3 regions of the Labrys methylaminiphilus subsp. lupini genome follow, and region 2 is predicted to be linked to each of the others. Evidence: predicted binding sites of a transcription regulator. Region 2 holds the regulator's gene; each other region holds the start of a gene.

Region 1 (4,428 bases), 530 kb from region 2:
CGGAGGCCCGGCATGGTGGGCGGCACTGGCTGCTGATGAGTGCCATTCCTGGCGCCGTCCTGTCATCTCGAACCGGTCTCACCCCGGAGCAGGCGGTCGATATCGCCGCCGATGCCCTGCGGCACCTGCACGCCCTCGATATTGCCGATTGTCCGTTCGACCACTGCGCCAACAGCCGCATCGCCCTCGCCGAAGCGCGGGTCAAGGCCGGTCTCGTCGACGAGGAAGACTTCGACGAGGAGCGCACCGGTCAGACCGCGGCCGACGTCTTCGCAGAATTGCAGCTCCAACGCCCCCGGCTGGAAGAGCTCGTCGTCACGCATGGCGATGCGACGCTGGAAAACCTGCTGGCGGACAAGGGCGCCTTCTCCGGTTTCATCGACTGCGCCCGGGCCGGCCTTGCCGACCGTCACCAGGACCTGGCACTGGCGACGCGCAGCATTCGCGATCGTTTTGGCGCGGTTCTGATCGAGCGCTTTTTCGCCCGCTACGGCATTACGCCGGATCCGGACCGCATGGCCTTCTATCTGCTGCTCGACGAGTTCTTCTGAGCCGGCGCAGTGTACGAGGAGGCTGCTGCCTCATTTCCTCGATTGCGGATAGATCGTCTCGCCGCGCTTGAGCATGGCGACGAAGGCCTCGATCTTCTTCCTCCGCCCTGCCTCGGTCTTCACATTGTGCATACGAAAGGCCAGTGCGAAACGGTTCTGTGCGCTGAGCGCACCCAGCATCTTCAGCGCTTCCGGCTCGGCCTCGATCGCAGCCTGGAGGTCGTCGGGGATCTTGAGATCCTTGCCGCTCTCATAGGCCCGGTCCCAGCGGCCATCCGCCTTGGCGGCCTCGACCTGTTTCAGCCCGTGTTCGGTCATGCGGCCTTCGGCGATCAGCCGGGCGACATTGTCGACATTGATCCGGCTCCAGATGCTCTTGCGCCCGCGCGGCGTGTAGCGCTGCAGGAAGCTGCGCTCATCGAGCCCCTTGCGCACCGCGTCGATCCAGCCCCAGCAGAGCACGACGTCGATCGCCTGCTTGGGGGTGATCGAGGCGAGACCCGAGCTCACCTTGTGGATCGTGATCCAGACTTCGCTTTGGCTGTCGTGATGGTCGCGGAGCCAGGCATAGAAGCTCGCGTCATCGACGAATTCACGGACCTTGGCAGGATCGACGGTAACGGGCGGCATCAGGGTTCCTCAAGATGAATCAATTCAGGAGTGGCCTGGATTCGATCAGGGGCCAGCGCTTGATGATCCGATATTCCGTCTTCGACAACCTGCTGTGGATCAGGCAAAAACTCGTGATCCGAAGATGGATCGGCTCGATCTGTTGCTCCACGATTGGTCGTTCACCATAAGACAGGGTGAGATGAGGCGTAAAATCGGGAAAGGCGCGCATGCCAAACTTCGTCATGGCCGCGCCCAGTGTTTCATGGAGTTTCGATAGTCCCGCCCCCCTGCCAAGCAGGACGAGCGGAAAACGGATTGCCCTGCCCGGCTTCGGGATCGCACCAAAACTCTTGATTGCATAAAGCGTGATATCGAAAGCAGGTAGACCGACGAGATCGCCCGCCAATTCCGCTGCATAGATACGTGGTGATCTCAGGCGCTTGAAGTCGCCGACATGGTGAAGCGAGACATGGAAACGGTCCGTCCGCAACATGTTACCGCGAACAGGGGTCGCTTCGAGAAAGCTGCGCCTGAATCGTTCGATCGCACCGGCATCTTCCGCATCGGGAAACACGGCAAAGAATATTCTCTCGTCACGTTCCGGCCCGCGGGGGAGTTGGCCATAGAAGTCGAACGCCAATTGCATGGTGACCTCGCGTTCTCACTTGGCACCGCAAGCCTAGAACAAAAAGAGAACCGAAGTCAATGACGTCCCGTTCACTCGGTATTGTTCTCGTCGTCGGGATAGCGGCCGATCACCGCAGCGCAGCAATCGGCCAGCTTCCTCACCTGGGCGGCATCCCCTCGAATTTCGGCAGAGCCGGATCGAGATAGTCCCACGCATAACCGACGCCGGTATAGGTCACCACCTGCGGCTTGTATCGGCTCGGTTCATCGAGGCTCGCGGCACGCACCGCGAAAAATTGCGGCATGGCCGAGAAGGTCAGATAGACCGGCGATCCGCAGATGGGGCAGAAATAGCGGGTCTTCCTGTCGCCACTGTCGGCCACCATGTCCCAGGGCCGCCCCTCCCCGGTAAGCGTCACGCCTTCCCGCGGGAAGGTCAGGTGGGACTGATGGCCCGTGCCGCTCTCGCGCTGGCAGTCGCGGCACTGGCAATCATTGCTGAACACCGGTTCGGCCGTGATCTCGTAGCGGACAGCCCCGCAGGCGCATCCGCCGGTATAGGCCTTGCTCATCTCGTCCTCCTCGCCTCAATCCTTGCTGCCGGCCACGACGGTGCCGAGATTGCGCAGCACCTTCTTCCAGCCATCGCTCATATTCTTGTAGGCCGTATCGTTTTTCGGCGTGACGAAGCCGGCATGGACGAGGCGCACCCGCGTACCGCCTTCTGCCTCGCTCAGCGTCCAGGTCACCACCGTGTCGAGGCGGGAGCCATAGCCGGGATTGCTGTCATGCCCGCCCCTCCAGGCATAGGCGAGCCGCTCATTCGGTTGCACGTCGAGCACCTGACAGTGGATGACGCCGTCCCATTCGCCGGCCGGCGCGGTGGTGAAGGTGAAACGCTGCCCTTCAATCGCTGCGAAATCGGCCGGCGCCATCATCCAGCGCGCGATCAGATCGCCCGAGGTCAACGCTTTCCAGATGGTTTCGGGTGCATGCGGGAAGACCTCGTCGACGACGATCTCCTGCGTGTGCGGCTTCAAGGCCAGATCATTCATGGATCGATCTCCTTCAAGAGAGTTCTGAGATTGGCGAAGCGCTGGCGCCAGAACAGGCTGTAATGGCTCATCCAATCAGCCAGCGGTTCGAGGCCGCCGGGTTCGGCGCGATAGTAGACTTTGCGCCCTTCCGGCCGTTCGGCGACGAGGCCGGCCAGTTTCAGCGCCTTGAGGTGCTGGGAAATCGCACCCTGGGTCACGCCGCTGCCCTGCGTCAGCTCGGCTACCGTGATCTCGCCGGATCCGGCGATGCGCTCGAACACGGCCCGCCTGGTGGGGTCTGCAAGGGCGCGCATGACGGCATCGATGGCAACTGTCTCAGTCATGAGAATCAATTAGCAACTACTAATCAATTAGTCAATGCTAATGATTTAGATGTCTGAGAAGCCAACATGCCAGCGTCGCGGAAAGCGGGCTGGCCTCCTTAAGGGCTCAACGCGTCGGAGCAGGTGATATCGACGAGGAAGGCGATTGCCCGTCCCGGCCGGTGAGCCCGGGACGGAGCCATGTCAGCGTGCTTGTGCCAGAGCTACGGCATCGGGCCCCGCGGGGAAGCGGAGCTGGCCGGAAGCGTCATGGACGGCAGCCCACACAGCCTGGGCGACATCGCTTTCTCGCGTGGTCATTGCCGGCCTCACGAAGGCGTCAAGAATCGGCCGCGCAAACTCAGCATAGTCTCCCGGGAGCAGCTCCTCGACCGGCACGATGGCATTGGCGCCGAACCGGGTGGTTGGCGCATAACCCGGCTCGACGAGCTTCACCTGCACTCCGAAGTAACCAAGCTCATGAGCGAGCGAACCGGAGAACCCCTCGACCGCCTGCTTGGATGCGGTGTAGGCGGCAGCGAGTGGGAACTCCCCAAGCGTTACGCTCGACGTCACGTTGACGATCGTGCCGGTACGACGTGTCCGCATTTGTGGGATTATCGCGCGGCACATGGCCATGACGCCAATCGTATTGGTCTCGATGAGCTGACGGATCAACGACATCGGCATGACTTCGAAGGCGCCCACACCGCCCACGCCTGCATTGTTCACAAGCGCATCGATCGGGCCCGCAGCGTCGATCAGTGCAGCTATGCTCTCTTCGTTCGTGACGTCCAGCGGCAGCACTCGCAGCCGGCCGGTTACGCCGCCAAGCACATTCGGGTCGGGGCGTCGCATCGCGGCGACGACATGCCAGCCATTCTGAAGGAAATACTCGGCGGTCGCCTTGCCGTAACCCGAGGACGTGCCGGTGATGAGGATCGTCTTGCCCATATTGTCTGTCTCCTTGAGTTTGATGTTCCCAAGATAGACAGGCACGACTGGACGATATATAATTCATAATCCAGTATCTATTATTAATCGTCCAGAATGGATCCTCTCAGCGATATCATCGGTTTGCTCCGGCCGACTGCCGCAGTCGCGAAGCCGATCACGGCGCGCGGACGCTGGGGCGTGCGCTATCGAGCGCATGACGCGCCCGGGTTCACGATCATCTTGGAGGGGCAAGCCTGGCTGAGCCTCGACGGCGAAAAGCCGCTCCGGCTTGCACAGGGCGATTTCGTGCTCCTTCCGACGACGCCCGCATTCTCCTTGTCC
Region 2 (4,428 bases):
TCGATCCTCCGGCGCTCGCCCGCGCCTATGAGGCCGGCGGCGCTGCCTGTCTTTCCGTGCTGACCGACGAGCCCTCCTTCCAGGGACGGCCCGACTTCCTTACCGCAGCGCGCACAGCGGTATCGCTGCCTGCCCTGCGCAAGGACTTCCTCTACGATCCCTATCAGGTGGTGGAAGCCAGAGCCTGGGGCGCCGATTGCATTCTGGTGATCATGGCCAGCGTTACCGATGCCGAAGCACGGACCCTGATCGCTGCGGCCAAGGACTGGTCGCTCGACGTTCTATGCGAGATTCACAATCACGACGAACTCGAGCGCTCTCTCATGCTCGACGTCGGCATGATCGGCATCAACAATCGCGATCTCAACGACTTCGTCACCCGCCTGGAAACCACGGAGACTCTGGCGCCGCTAGTGCCGAGCGACCGCCTGCTCGTCGGTGAGAGTGGCATCTTCTCGCCCGATGACGTCGGCCGCCTGCAGCGGGTCGGGGTCAACACCTTCCTGGTCGGCGAAAGCCTGATGCGCCAGGCCGACGTCACTGCCGCCACCCGCGCCTTACTGGCCCTGGACGGCGCGGCATGAGCCAGCAGCGCACGAAACGCGGCCTTACCCATCTCGACGCCTCCGGCGAGGCGAATATGGTCGACGTCTCGCAAAAGGCCGTGACCAGCCGCACCGCGATCGCTGAAGGACGCGTGGTGATGCAGCGTGAAACGCTCGACCTCGTGTTGTCCGGCGATGCCAAGAAAGGCGATGTCCGCGCCACGGCCCGCATCGCCGGCATCATGGCAGCCAAGAAGACGCATGAGCTGATTCCACTTTGCCATCCGCTGCTTCTCAGCAAGGTTGCCGTCGAAATCGAGCCCGACACCGCTCTGCCGGGTCTGACCGTGCGGGCGACGGCCAAGGTTGCCGGCCAGACCGGCGTGGAGATGGAAGCACTTACCGCAGTCTCCGTGGCCTGCCTGACCATTTATGACATGGTCAAGGCCGTCGATCGGGGCATGCGCATCGAGGCGATCAGGCTTGTGGAGAAATCCGGCGGCAAATCCGGCGATTGGCATGCGGAGGAAAATCGATGAGCCTGCTTCCCGTCGCGGACGCGCTGGCCAAGGTGGTTGCCGGCGTAGCCCCGCTTCCAACCGAAACAATATCGCTGCATGCCACGCGCGGACGTGTTCTCGCTTCGGCCATCACGGCGCTGAGGACCCAGCCCGGCTTCAACGCCTCGGCCATGGACGGCTATGCGGTGCGAGCGGCAGATGCCAAGGAAGGTGCTAGCCTCGAATTGATCGGAGAATCGGCGGCGGGGCACGGCTATGCCGGACGAGTTGGCGAAAACCAGGCCGTTCGCATCTTCACGGGTGCGCCCGTGCCGGATGGCGCCGACACAGTGGTGATCCAGGAGCACACGAGCCGCGAGGGCAATCGCGTCATCGTGGAGGCGGCGGCCAGGCTCGGCCAGCATATCCGGGCCCGTGGCCTGGACTTTGCCGAAGGACGGGAGGCTTTGACATCAGGCACCGTCATCGGTCCCCGCGACATAGCGCTTGCCGCGGCCATGAATCATCCTGCCCTGCCTGTCCGCCGCCGCCCCAAAGTCGCTATTCTCGCGACCGGCGATGAATTGGTACTGCCCGGTCAAGCCATCGGCGAGAATCAGATCGTCGCCTCCAACAATTTCGCCATTCGGGCACTGGTCGAGGCCGAGGGGGGCGAAGTACTCGACCTCGGCATCGCCAGCGACGACTTCCCGGCTCTGGAGGCTGCCGTTCGGCGGGCTCGTACCGAGAAGGCGGATGTGCTCGTCACCATCGGCGGTGCTTCGGTCGGCGATCACGATCTGATCCAGACCGCGCTCACCCGCGAAGGCATGCAGCTCGGCTTCTGGAAGATCGCCATGCGCCCGGGCAAGCCCCTGCTGCACGGGCGGCTTGGCTCAATGCATATCCTCGGCCTGCCCGGCAATCCGGTATCCTCGGTGGTCTGCGGCGTCCTCTTCCTGGTACCCCTGTTGCGTACGTTGCTGGGGCGGGCCGATGCGGGTCTGTCCCGCCGCAAGGCCGTCTTCGCCAACGCCTGGCCAGCCAACGACGTTCGTGAAGACTATATCCGTGCCCGCTTCGTGCTTGACGATACGTCAGACATCCTCAAGGTAGAGCCGCTGGCGCTGCAGGATTCGTCGCTGGTGAGTGTGATGCAGCATGCCGACTGTCTGGTCGTCCGGCCGCCCTTTGCGCCGGAAGCAAAACCGGGCGATATCTGCGAGATCATCGATCTTCGTGCGGCCGGCTATTGACGCTACCCTTAACCTGAACTTCACAGTTGCAGAACACAGTAGGAACATGTAGCACTGTTCTTGTTTTGTTTACACCTTCACCGTGATTCGCGGCCGCCACGACGGGAAAGCCATGCTGACCAAGAAACAACACGAATTGCTTCGGTTCATTCATGAGCGCCTGAAGGAACAGGGCGTGCCCCCCTCCTTCGATGAAATGAAGGAGGCGCTGGACCTGCGCTCCAAGTCCGGCATCCACCGCCTGATCATGGCTCTGGAGGAGCGCGGCTTCATCCGGCGCCTGCCAAACCGGGCACGCGCGCTCGAAGTGGTACGCCTGCCCGAATCCGCCGTGCCAGGCGGCCTGTCGCTGGCCTCTTCGCAGCGGGGCTTCCGCCCCAACGTGATCGAGGGCAATCTCGGCAAGGTCCGCCCCGTCAGGCCGGAAATGGACGAGGATGTCGGCCGGCCGGTTCTGGTCCCGGTGATGGGACGCATCGCCGCCGGTACGCCGGTCTCCGCCATCCAGACCAAGAGCCATACCATCAGCGTTACGCCGGAAATGCTGTCCTCAGGTGATCATTTCGCCCTGGAAGTGCGCGGTGATTCAATGATCGAAGCTGGTATCTTCGACAATGACACCGTGCTGATCCGCCGCCAGGACCATGCCGATACCGGCGATATCGTGGTAGCCCTGATCGACGATGAGGAAGCCACGCTGAAGCGCTTGCGCAAGCGCGGCGCCTCCATTGCACTGGAGGCGGCCAATCCGGCTTACGAAACCCGTATTTTTGGCCCGGACAGGGTACAGATCCAGGGTAAATTGGTGGGCCTGTTCCGCCGATATTGAGAGCATGCGAATTTGGTTCGCTTGCAATGACTGGCCTTCATACAGTCAGCGGCCACGCTTTGGAACGCCGTGACGTCGAGCGGTTGCTCAAGGCGCGCGCGCCGTATTGCCTTGTCGATTGTGAACTGGAGGAATGCGATCTTTCGCGTCTCGACCTGTCCCACTGGTCGTTCGAGCGTTGCATTCTCAAAAATGCCAAGCTGGTCGGCGCCAAGCTCGCGAATACACTATGGCGCAATTGCAAGGCGGGCGGTGCCGATTTCCGTGGTACCGACCTCGAAGATGCTGCATTCCGTACGGGTGACTACAGCAATGCCAGCTTTCGACGCGCCAAAGCGGCCTCGGCGGTTTTTACCGGCTGCAAACTGACAGGCGCGGATCTCTCGGAAATCGCCGCATTCGGGCTCGTTTTCGAGGAGGTCTTGCTTATGTCGGCGAAACTGCCGGCCTTTTCCTTTCGCAAGTCCACGCTACGCCGCCTCGACTTCACCCAGGCCGATCTGCGCCAATGCGATTTCCGCGATGTCATCTTCGAAGAGTGCAGCCTGCGCGATGCCAATCTGGTCGATGCCCGTTTCGAAGGAGCGGATCTACGCAGTGCCGATCTCGGCGGCTTGAAGCTTGGTGACGCCCGTTATTTCAAGGGCGCCACGATCTCGAAAAACCAGGCCGGCCAATTGCTGGCCGAGCTGGGCTTGCGGATCACCTGAAGAAGGTCTGGAGTTCGCAGGCAAATCCGCTTGATGGTCGGGTAGCCCCGGGTGTCTTCGAACTACCATCTGTCCGAAGACCCGGCCTGGCTGACAGCGCCGATCAGTCGACCGCGATCATGACGTCGGAGGCCTTGATCACGGCATAGGCGTTCTGGCCGGGCTTGAGCTGGAGATCATCGACGGCCTCGTTGGTGATCGAAGCGGTGATGATGGTTCCGTTGACCTCGAGCTGGATATGGGAGGTAGTCTGCCCCTTCGTCACGCTCTTGATCGTGCCCTTGATCTGGTTGCGGGCGCTGATTTTCATGGTCCGTCCTTTCTTGTGAGAATCTCGCGTCAGTTATCGGTTTCGGCGGTGACGCTGTCCATAGGCGTATCCGTCGCTGGGGCCTGCACTGCCGCCTGGGGCAGAAGTTTCGGCGGCACAATCACCCGGCCCGGTGCCCACGGACGGGACGCTTGGGGATGGCGGGCCATGACGAGACGCCAGCGCGGGCTGATATCGCCGCTCGCCGACGGCTCTACATAAAGTGCTATCGAGCCGACCGCGCGAATCAACTCCCGGTCCATCACAACTCCAGCGGC
Region 3 (4,428 bases), on a different contig from region 2:
GCGGCCAGTGGCCTGGCCAGGTCGCGCCCGTGTCGGGCGCCATCGCCGCTATCCGGCACACCGAGCGCTCCGGCACGTCGCTGGGAACGGGTGCCGCCCGATAGATGGCGCGTTCGCCGACGCGGTTGGCGAGCGTGTCGACCAGATCGGAAACATCCGGCGTGACAGCTTCAATCAGGCTGCTGGTCACCTGCTTGCGCTCCAGCGGCTCGGCAATGGTCGCACCGAGCGTCATGACCTCGATCCCGAAGCCCGGATCGATCGTCTCGATCTTGTCGCACAACAGGCGGGTCAGGCGTTTTGCGTCACGCACCGGCTGCGCCATGCCGACCCGTATGGCTGCAATGCGGCTATCGACACGATGGCAGAGGAGGTCGAGACGTCGCGCGCCCCTCCCCTTCTCCTCGAGCGCGGCGCAGAGCTTGTCGACGAGTTTGCCGACATAGCGCGCGATGGTCTCGGCAGCGCCGATCGGCTCGGGAAATGCCCGACGCACCTCGATCAGATCGGGCGAGCGCACCGGGTCGATCGGCTCGGCCAACGCTCCCAGCGCCTGGTCGAGACGGCGCGCAAGCTCCGGCCCGAAACGAAGCAGGAGCGGAGCGCGCGGCTGCGCGAGGAGATCGCCGATGCACTTGAAACCCAGCACGCGCAGGTCAGTCGACGTCGCTGGCGGCAATCGAAGCGCTTCCAGCGGCAAGGCCATCAAGACGGGCCCGCCATGCCCCGGTGGCGCGACGATGCTCGGCCTCGCCGCAAAGCGCGCCAGGGCGTGAGCCGCACCCCAGCTATCCGCGACGGCGGCGCATGCTCTCACGCCTGATTTGGCGAGCCGATCGATCAGCATATCGAGCATGGCCTGCTCGCCGCCGTGGAGATGGTGGGCACCGGTCGTATCGATGACGATGCCATCGGGAGGATCGGCAGCGACGATCGGGGCGAAGCGTTGCAATGCCCACAGCGCCAGGCGGTCCAGGGCAGCCGCATCCTCGACGGGGTCGGCATCCCCGACGATCAGGCCGGGAACGAGAACCTGCGCTTTGGCTGCGGGCATGCCGACGTGAAGACCGGCGGCCTGGGCAGCAGCGTCCGCGGCCACCACGATGCGCCGGCTTCCTTCCCGGCCGATCAGGACGAGCGGCGCCTCAGGCGGAGGCGCCGCCTCGCCAGCCTTGCGCCGCAGCCTGTCGGTGGACCAGGTCGGCAGGAAGAGCGAGACAACCCGTGACATCGCATGCCTCCAATTCGAAATCGGCACTTTCGCCCGCACGGGCACGGATCAGTTCCACGAGCCAGCGATGCCGGCCGACACCGGGAACAGGCAGCGTTTGCGACGGCAAAACCGAAATTCGCCAACGCGTCATCGCGGCGGTCGGTTGGCCAAAATCGGCAGTGTCCGCATGCCGCCGCCAACGCCGAAGCGCGATGCCGATCGCCCCGGTTCCTTCCGAACAAAGCTGAAGCCGGCGCGAGGCGGTCATCGACAAGCGGGCGACTTCGGCGACGGCAGCGCCGAGACCGCCATGGCGAAGGCCCTCCTCCATGCAAGCGAGCACCGTCTTGTCGTCGCCAGCCTCGACATAGATCACCCGGTCCGGTGCGAGGCCGGCCTGGGCGAGCGCCGGCGCGAAGAGGTCCGGCCGTGTGATGCACCACAAAACCTTGCCGCTTGTGCGCGCGGCGATGCCTGCGGCGAACAGGGCAGCGGCCGCACCATCGACCGCACCGTTGCCACCGCCAGCCACCTCATGAAGCGCACCGCGTGCCAGCCCTCCGCCTGGAAGCCGTGCATCAACCTCGGCGATCCCGAACGGGAGAACCGATCGTGCGCGTCGCCCCGTGCCCTCGATCTGTTCGATCTGCCCACGCAAGGACGCTATGGCCGCCTCGGATCGCAAGCTCCCTATCAACCTCCAAAAATAGCTTCACCATAATGTTCACTATTTGTTCTGATTTTCCAGCGAGAGAGTCAAGGAAGATTCCACCCGCTCCCTCGAGGCAAGTACGCAGTGCTCGTTCTTCCAGAGGGTAGGGCGCGGTCCCCCTGCATGGGCTTGCCCAAGTTCGGTCGTGAGAGGGCGCTAAACGCGGGGCGCTGGGAGGCGAGACCTGGAACGTTGACGAACGATCTGAGGAACGGATGCAATCGATCAAAAGCTATTCACGCCCGCAGCGTTTTTTCCATTGGGCCATGGCGGCCATCATTCTTGTCGCACTCGGATTCGGCCTTTGGGCGTCCTTCCTCGAGGCCGGCACGCCCATTCGAATATTCATATTGGAGATTCACAAGTCGCTGGGATTCACCGCAGCCTTGCTGCTGCTGCCGCGCCTTATCTTTCGATTGATCTGGCCGGTACACACCTCGCCTGAAAGCGAAAATCCTGCAGCGCGTCTTGCCGCGCATGCCGCGCACTGGACCCTCTACGGTCTCATGGTGTTCATGCCGGTCACCGGCTACATGTTCTCGGCTGCCGGCGGCTACTCCTTGCCGTGGTTCGGCCTGTTTCAGTGGCCGCGATTGTTGGGGCATGATTCAGCGATAGCATCGGCCGGCGAATGGCTGCACGATCATGGAGCGTGGGTGCTGTATGCGATGGTGGGACTCCATCTCGCGGCGGTTTGCTGGCATCAATTCTACAGGAGGGATGCCGTGCTGAGCCGCATGCTCACACCCCGGGCGATCAAATAGCCGCATCTTCGCTATCGGAGCCAGAGATCTGCAAGCGACAGACTCTTTCAATCACAGGACGTGGTTTGGAGAGAACGGTTCGACAACAGAGCTTCGAATGATGATGAAAGGCCCGGAACGGCGAGGAAGGTCCGGCGGCAATGCCAAAGCGTTGCACAAGACACGCAGCCGACAGGTATCGATCTCGAAACCGCCCAAGACTTGCTGCTAAGAGGAAGAATGAAATCCGTTCTGTGCGTCGCCTTTGCCCTCCTCCCGCTCCTCTCGCCAGCTCGCGCTGCCACCTATGAGGCCGTCGAGGGCGACCGCATCATCGTTTTGGATGGCGATACTGTCGCGTTGCCATGCAAAATGCCTGGCCGAGGCTGTTCGGAACGCGTCCGGTTTCCCGACATCGACGCGCCCGAAGTGTTTCACCCTGACTGCAAGGAAGGGCTGGAGCAAGGCCTCAAGGCCAAGGCAAGACTGGTGCAACTCATCCGGGGCAAGGTCATCTATGTCGAGCGCAGCGGGCGTCGAGACATCTATGGGCGTACCTTGGCCGCTTTACGGGTCGGTAGTCCGTCGGGACTCAACGCCGGCATGCAACTCGTCCGCGAAGATCTGGCCCGGCCATGGAAAGCCAGCCGTGCCGCGCGTGAGGAGCGACAGCTCTATTGGTGTGGGCCAGACGCCGCTCCGGGAAGCGATTAGCCCAAGGGGTCACGCTTGTCCCTCTCCGAGGCCCGTCACAGTCACTTCACATCGATGCTGACACTATGGCAGCAACCGTTCACCCAGGTGGGAGCGATGCGATGCGCAAGCCGGCTATTGTCGCACTTTTATCCTTTTCACTCACTGCCCCTCTATCGACAGCCTAGGCATGGTGGGATGGAGGACATATGCAGGTGGCCTATGTTGCGTATCAACGGCTGAAAGACGGTCCGAAAGAAAAGGCGGATCAGCTGCTGCGCCTCAATCCCAGCTATCAGAAATGGATTGCCGGCGCGCCAGACGAAACGACCGCCAGAATGTATGCGTTCGTTCACGCCGCAAGCTGGGCTGACGATATCAAGATGAAGGGATCGGGCTATACGCGCGATGATCCAAACTCGCCCACGGCCGGCCAGAACATCGGTTATGCCGACCGCAATCAGCACGATTACTGGCATTACAAGGACATCGCTTTTTCACCCGACGGCACCATCCCGGGGGAGCAGAACAAGGTTGATGCTGTCACCCAGCTCAAGAAAATGATCGCTGCCCTCCCCACCTCGTCGGGGGCTTCTGATGATGTCAGATCCTATGATCTGGTTTGGATGCTCCACATCGTCGGCGATCTTCATCAGCCCCTGCATGCCACGGCTCGGTATACGCGTGAACTGCCGGCAGGCGATCGAGGCGGTAATGAAGAAACTGTGATCCCCGCGACGGGCGAGGTCATCTCACTGCACGCCTATTGGGATCGGATGTTCGGCGGTTATTCCTCCGCCTTTGGCGCAGTGTTCGATGCGGGAGGCAAGGAAGGGATTGCTTCGCTCGATGTGAGCGGCGAGGACCTGAAAGTCCTCGATCCCGAGGCTTGGGCCTCGGAAAGCAAGGCGATTGCGGAAAACTACGCCTACGCGCCGCCGGTTTCGACCGGGGCCAATCCGGTGATGCTTACGCGTGAATATGAGACCCGCGCCCGCACCATCGCTCGCGCCCGGGCTGCCCTCGCCGGCGCGCGACTGGCAGAGATCCTCAACGAGGCGCTGAAA

The links. The regulator LexA, encoded in region 2, represses DNA repair genes until DNA is damaged. The targets are predictions, from matches to a motif close to TGTTCNNNNTGTGTTCNG.
Region 1: the regulator LexA is predicted to act here: its motif matches at 1,844-1,861, upstream of ACN6KF_RS09245 (2'-5' RNA ligase family protein).
Region 3: the regulator LexA is predicted to act here: its motif matches at 1,935-1,952, upstream of ACN6KF_RS27865 (ImuA family protein).

Annotation. Positions count from the first base shown of each region.
Region 1 is NZ_JBMDIH010000001.1:1,948,354-1,952,781, forward strand. Features, by position in the region: gene ACN6KF_RS09235 (APH(3') family aminoglycoside O-phosphotransferase) at 1-551, shown strand, start outside; gene ACN6KF_RS09240 (YdeI/OmpD-associated family protein) at 582-1,181, opposite strand; gene ACN6KF_RS09245 (2'-5' RNA ligase family protein) at 1,201-1,809, opposite strand; gene ACN6KF_RS09250 (GFA family protein) at 1,949-2,362, opposite strand; gene ACN6KF_RS09255 (SRPBCC family protein) at 2,378-2,845, opposite strand; gene ACN6KF_RS09260 (ArsR/SmtB family transcription factor) at 2,842-3,171, opposite strand; gene ACN6KF_RS09265 (SDR family oxidoreductase) at 3,355-4,104, opposite strand; gene ACN6KF_RS09270 (AraC family transcriptional regulator) at 4,201-4,428, shown strand, end outside.
Region 2 is NZ_JBMDIH010000001.1:1,418,722-1,423,149, reverse strand. Features, by position in the region: gene trpC (indole-3-glycerol phosphate synthase TrpC) at 1-584, shown strand, start outside; gene moaC (cyclic pyranopterin monophosphate synthase MoaC) at 581-1,084, shown strand; gene ACN6KF_RS06550 (molybdopterin molybdotransferase MoeA) at 1,081-2,301, shown strand; gene lexA (transcriptional repressor LexA) at 2,414-3,130, shown strand; gene ACN6KF_RS06540 (pentapeptide repeat-containing protein) at 3,157-3,840, shown strand; gene ACN6KF_RS06535 (TOBE domain-containing protein) at 3,944-4,150, opposite strand; gene ACN6KF_RS06530 (ComEC/Rec2 family competence protein) at 4,180-4,428, opposite strand, start outside.
Region 3 is NZ_JBMDIH010000002.1:471,985-476,412, reverse strand. Features, by position in the region: gene ACN6KF_RS27870 (DUF6504 family protein) at 1-1,231, opposite strand, end outside; gene ACN6KF_RS27865 (ImuA family protein) at 1,146-1,907, opposite strand; gene ACN6KF_RS27860 (cytochrome b) at 2,141-2,689, shown strand; gene ACN6KF_RS27855 (thermonuclease family protein) at 2,909-3,382, shown strand; partial or broken gene ACN6KF_RS27850 (S1/P1 nuclease) at 3,565-4,428, shown strand, end outside.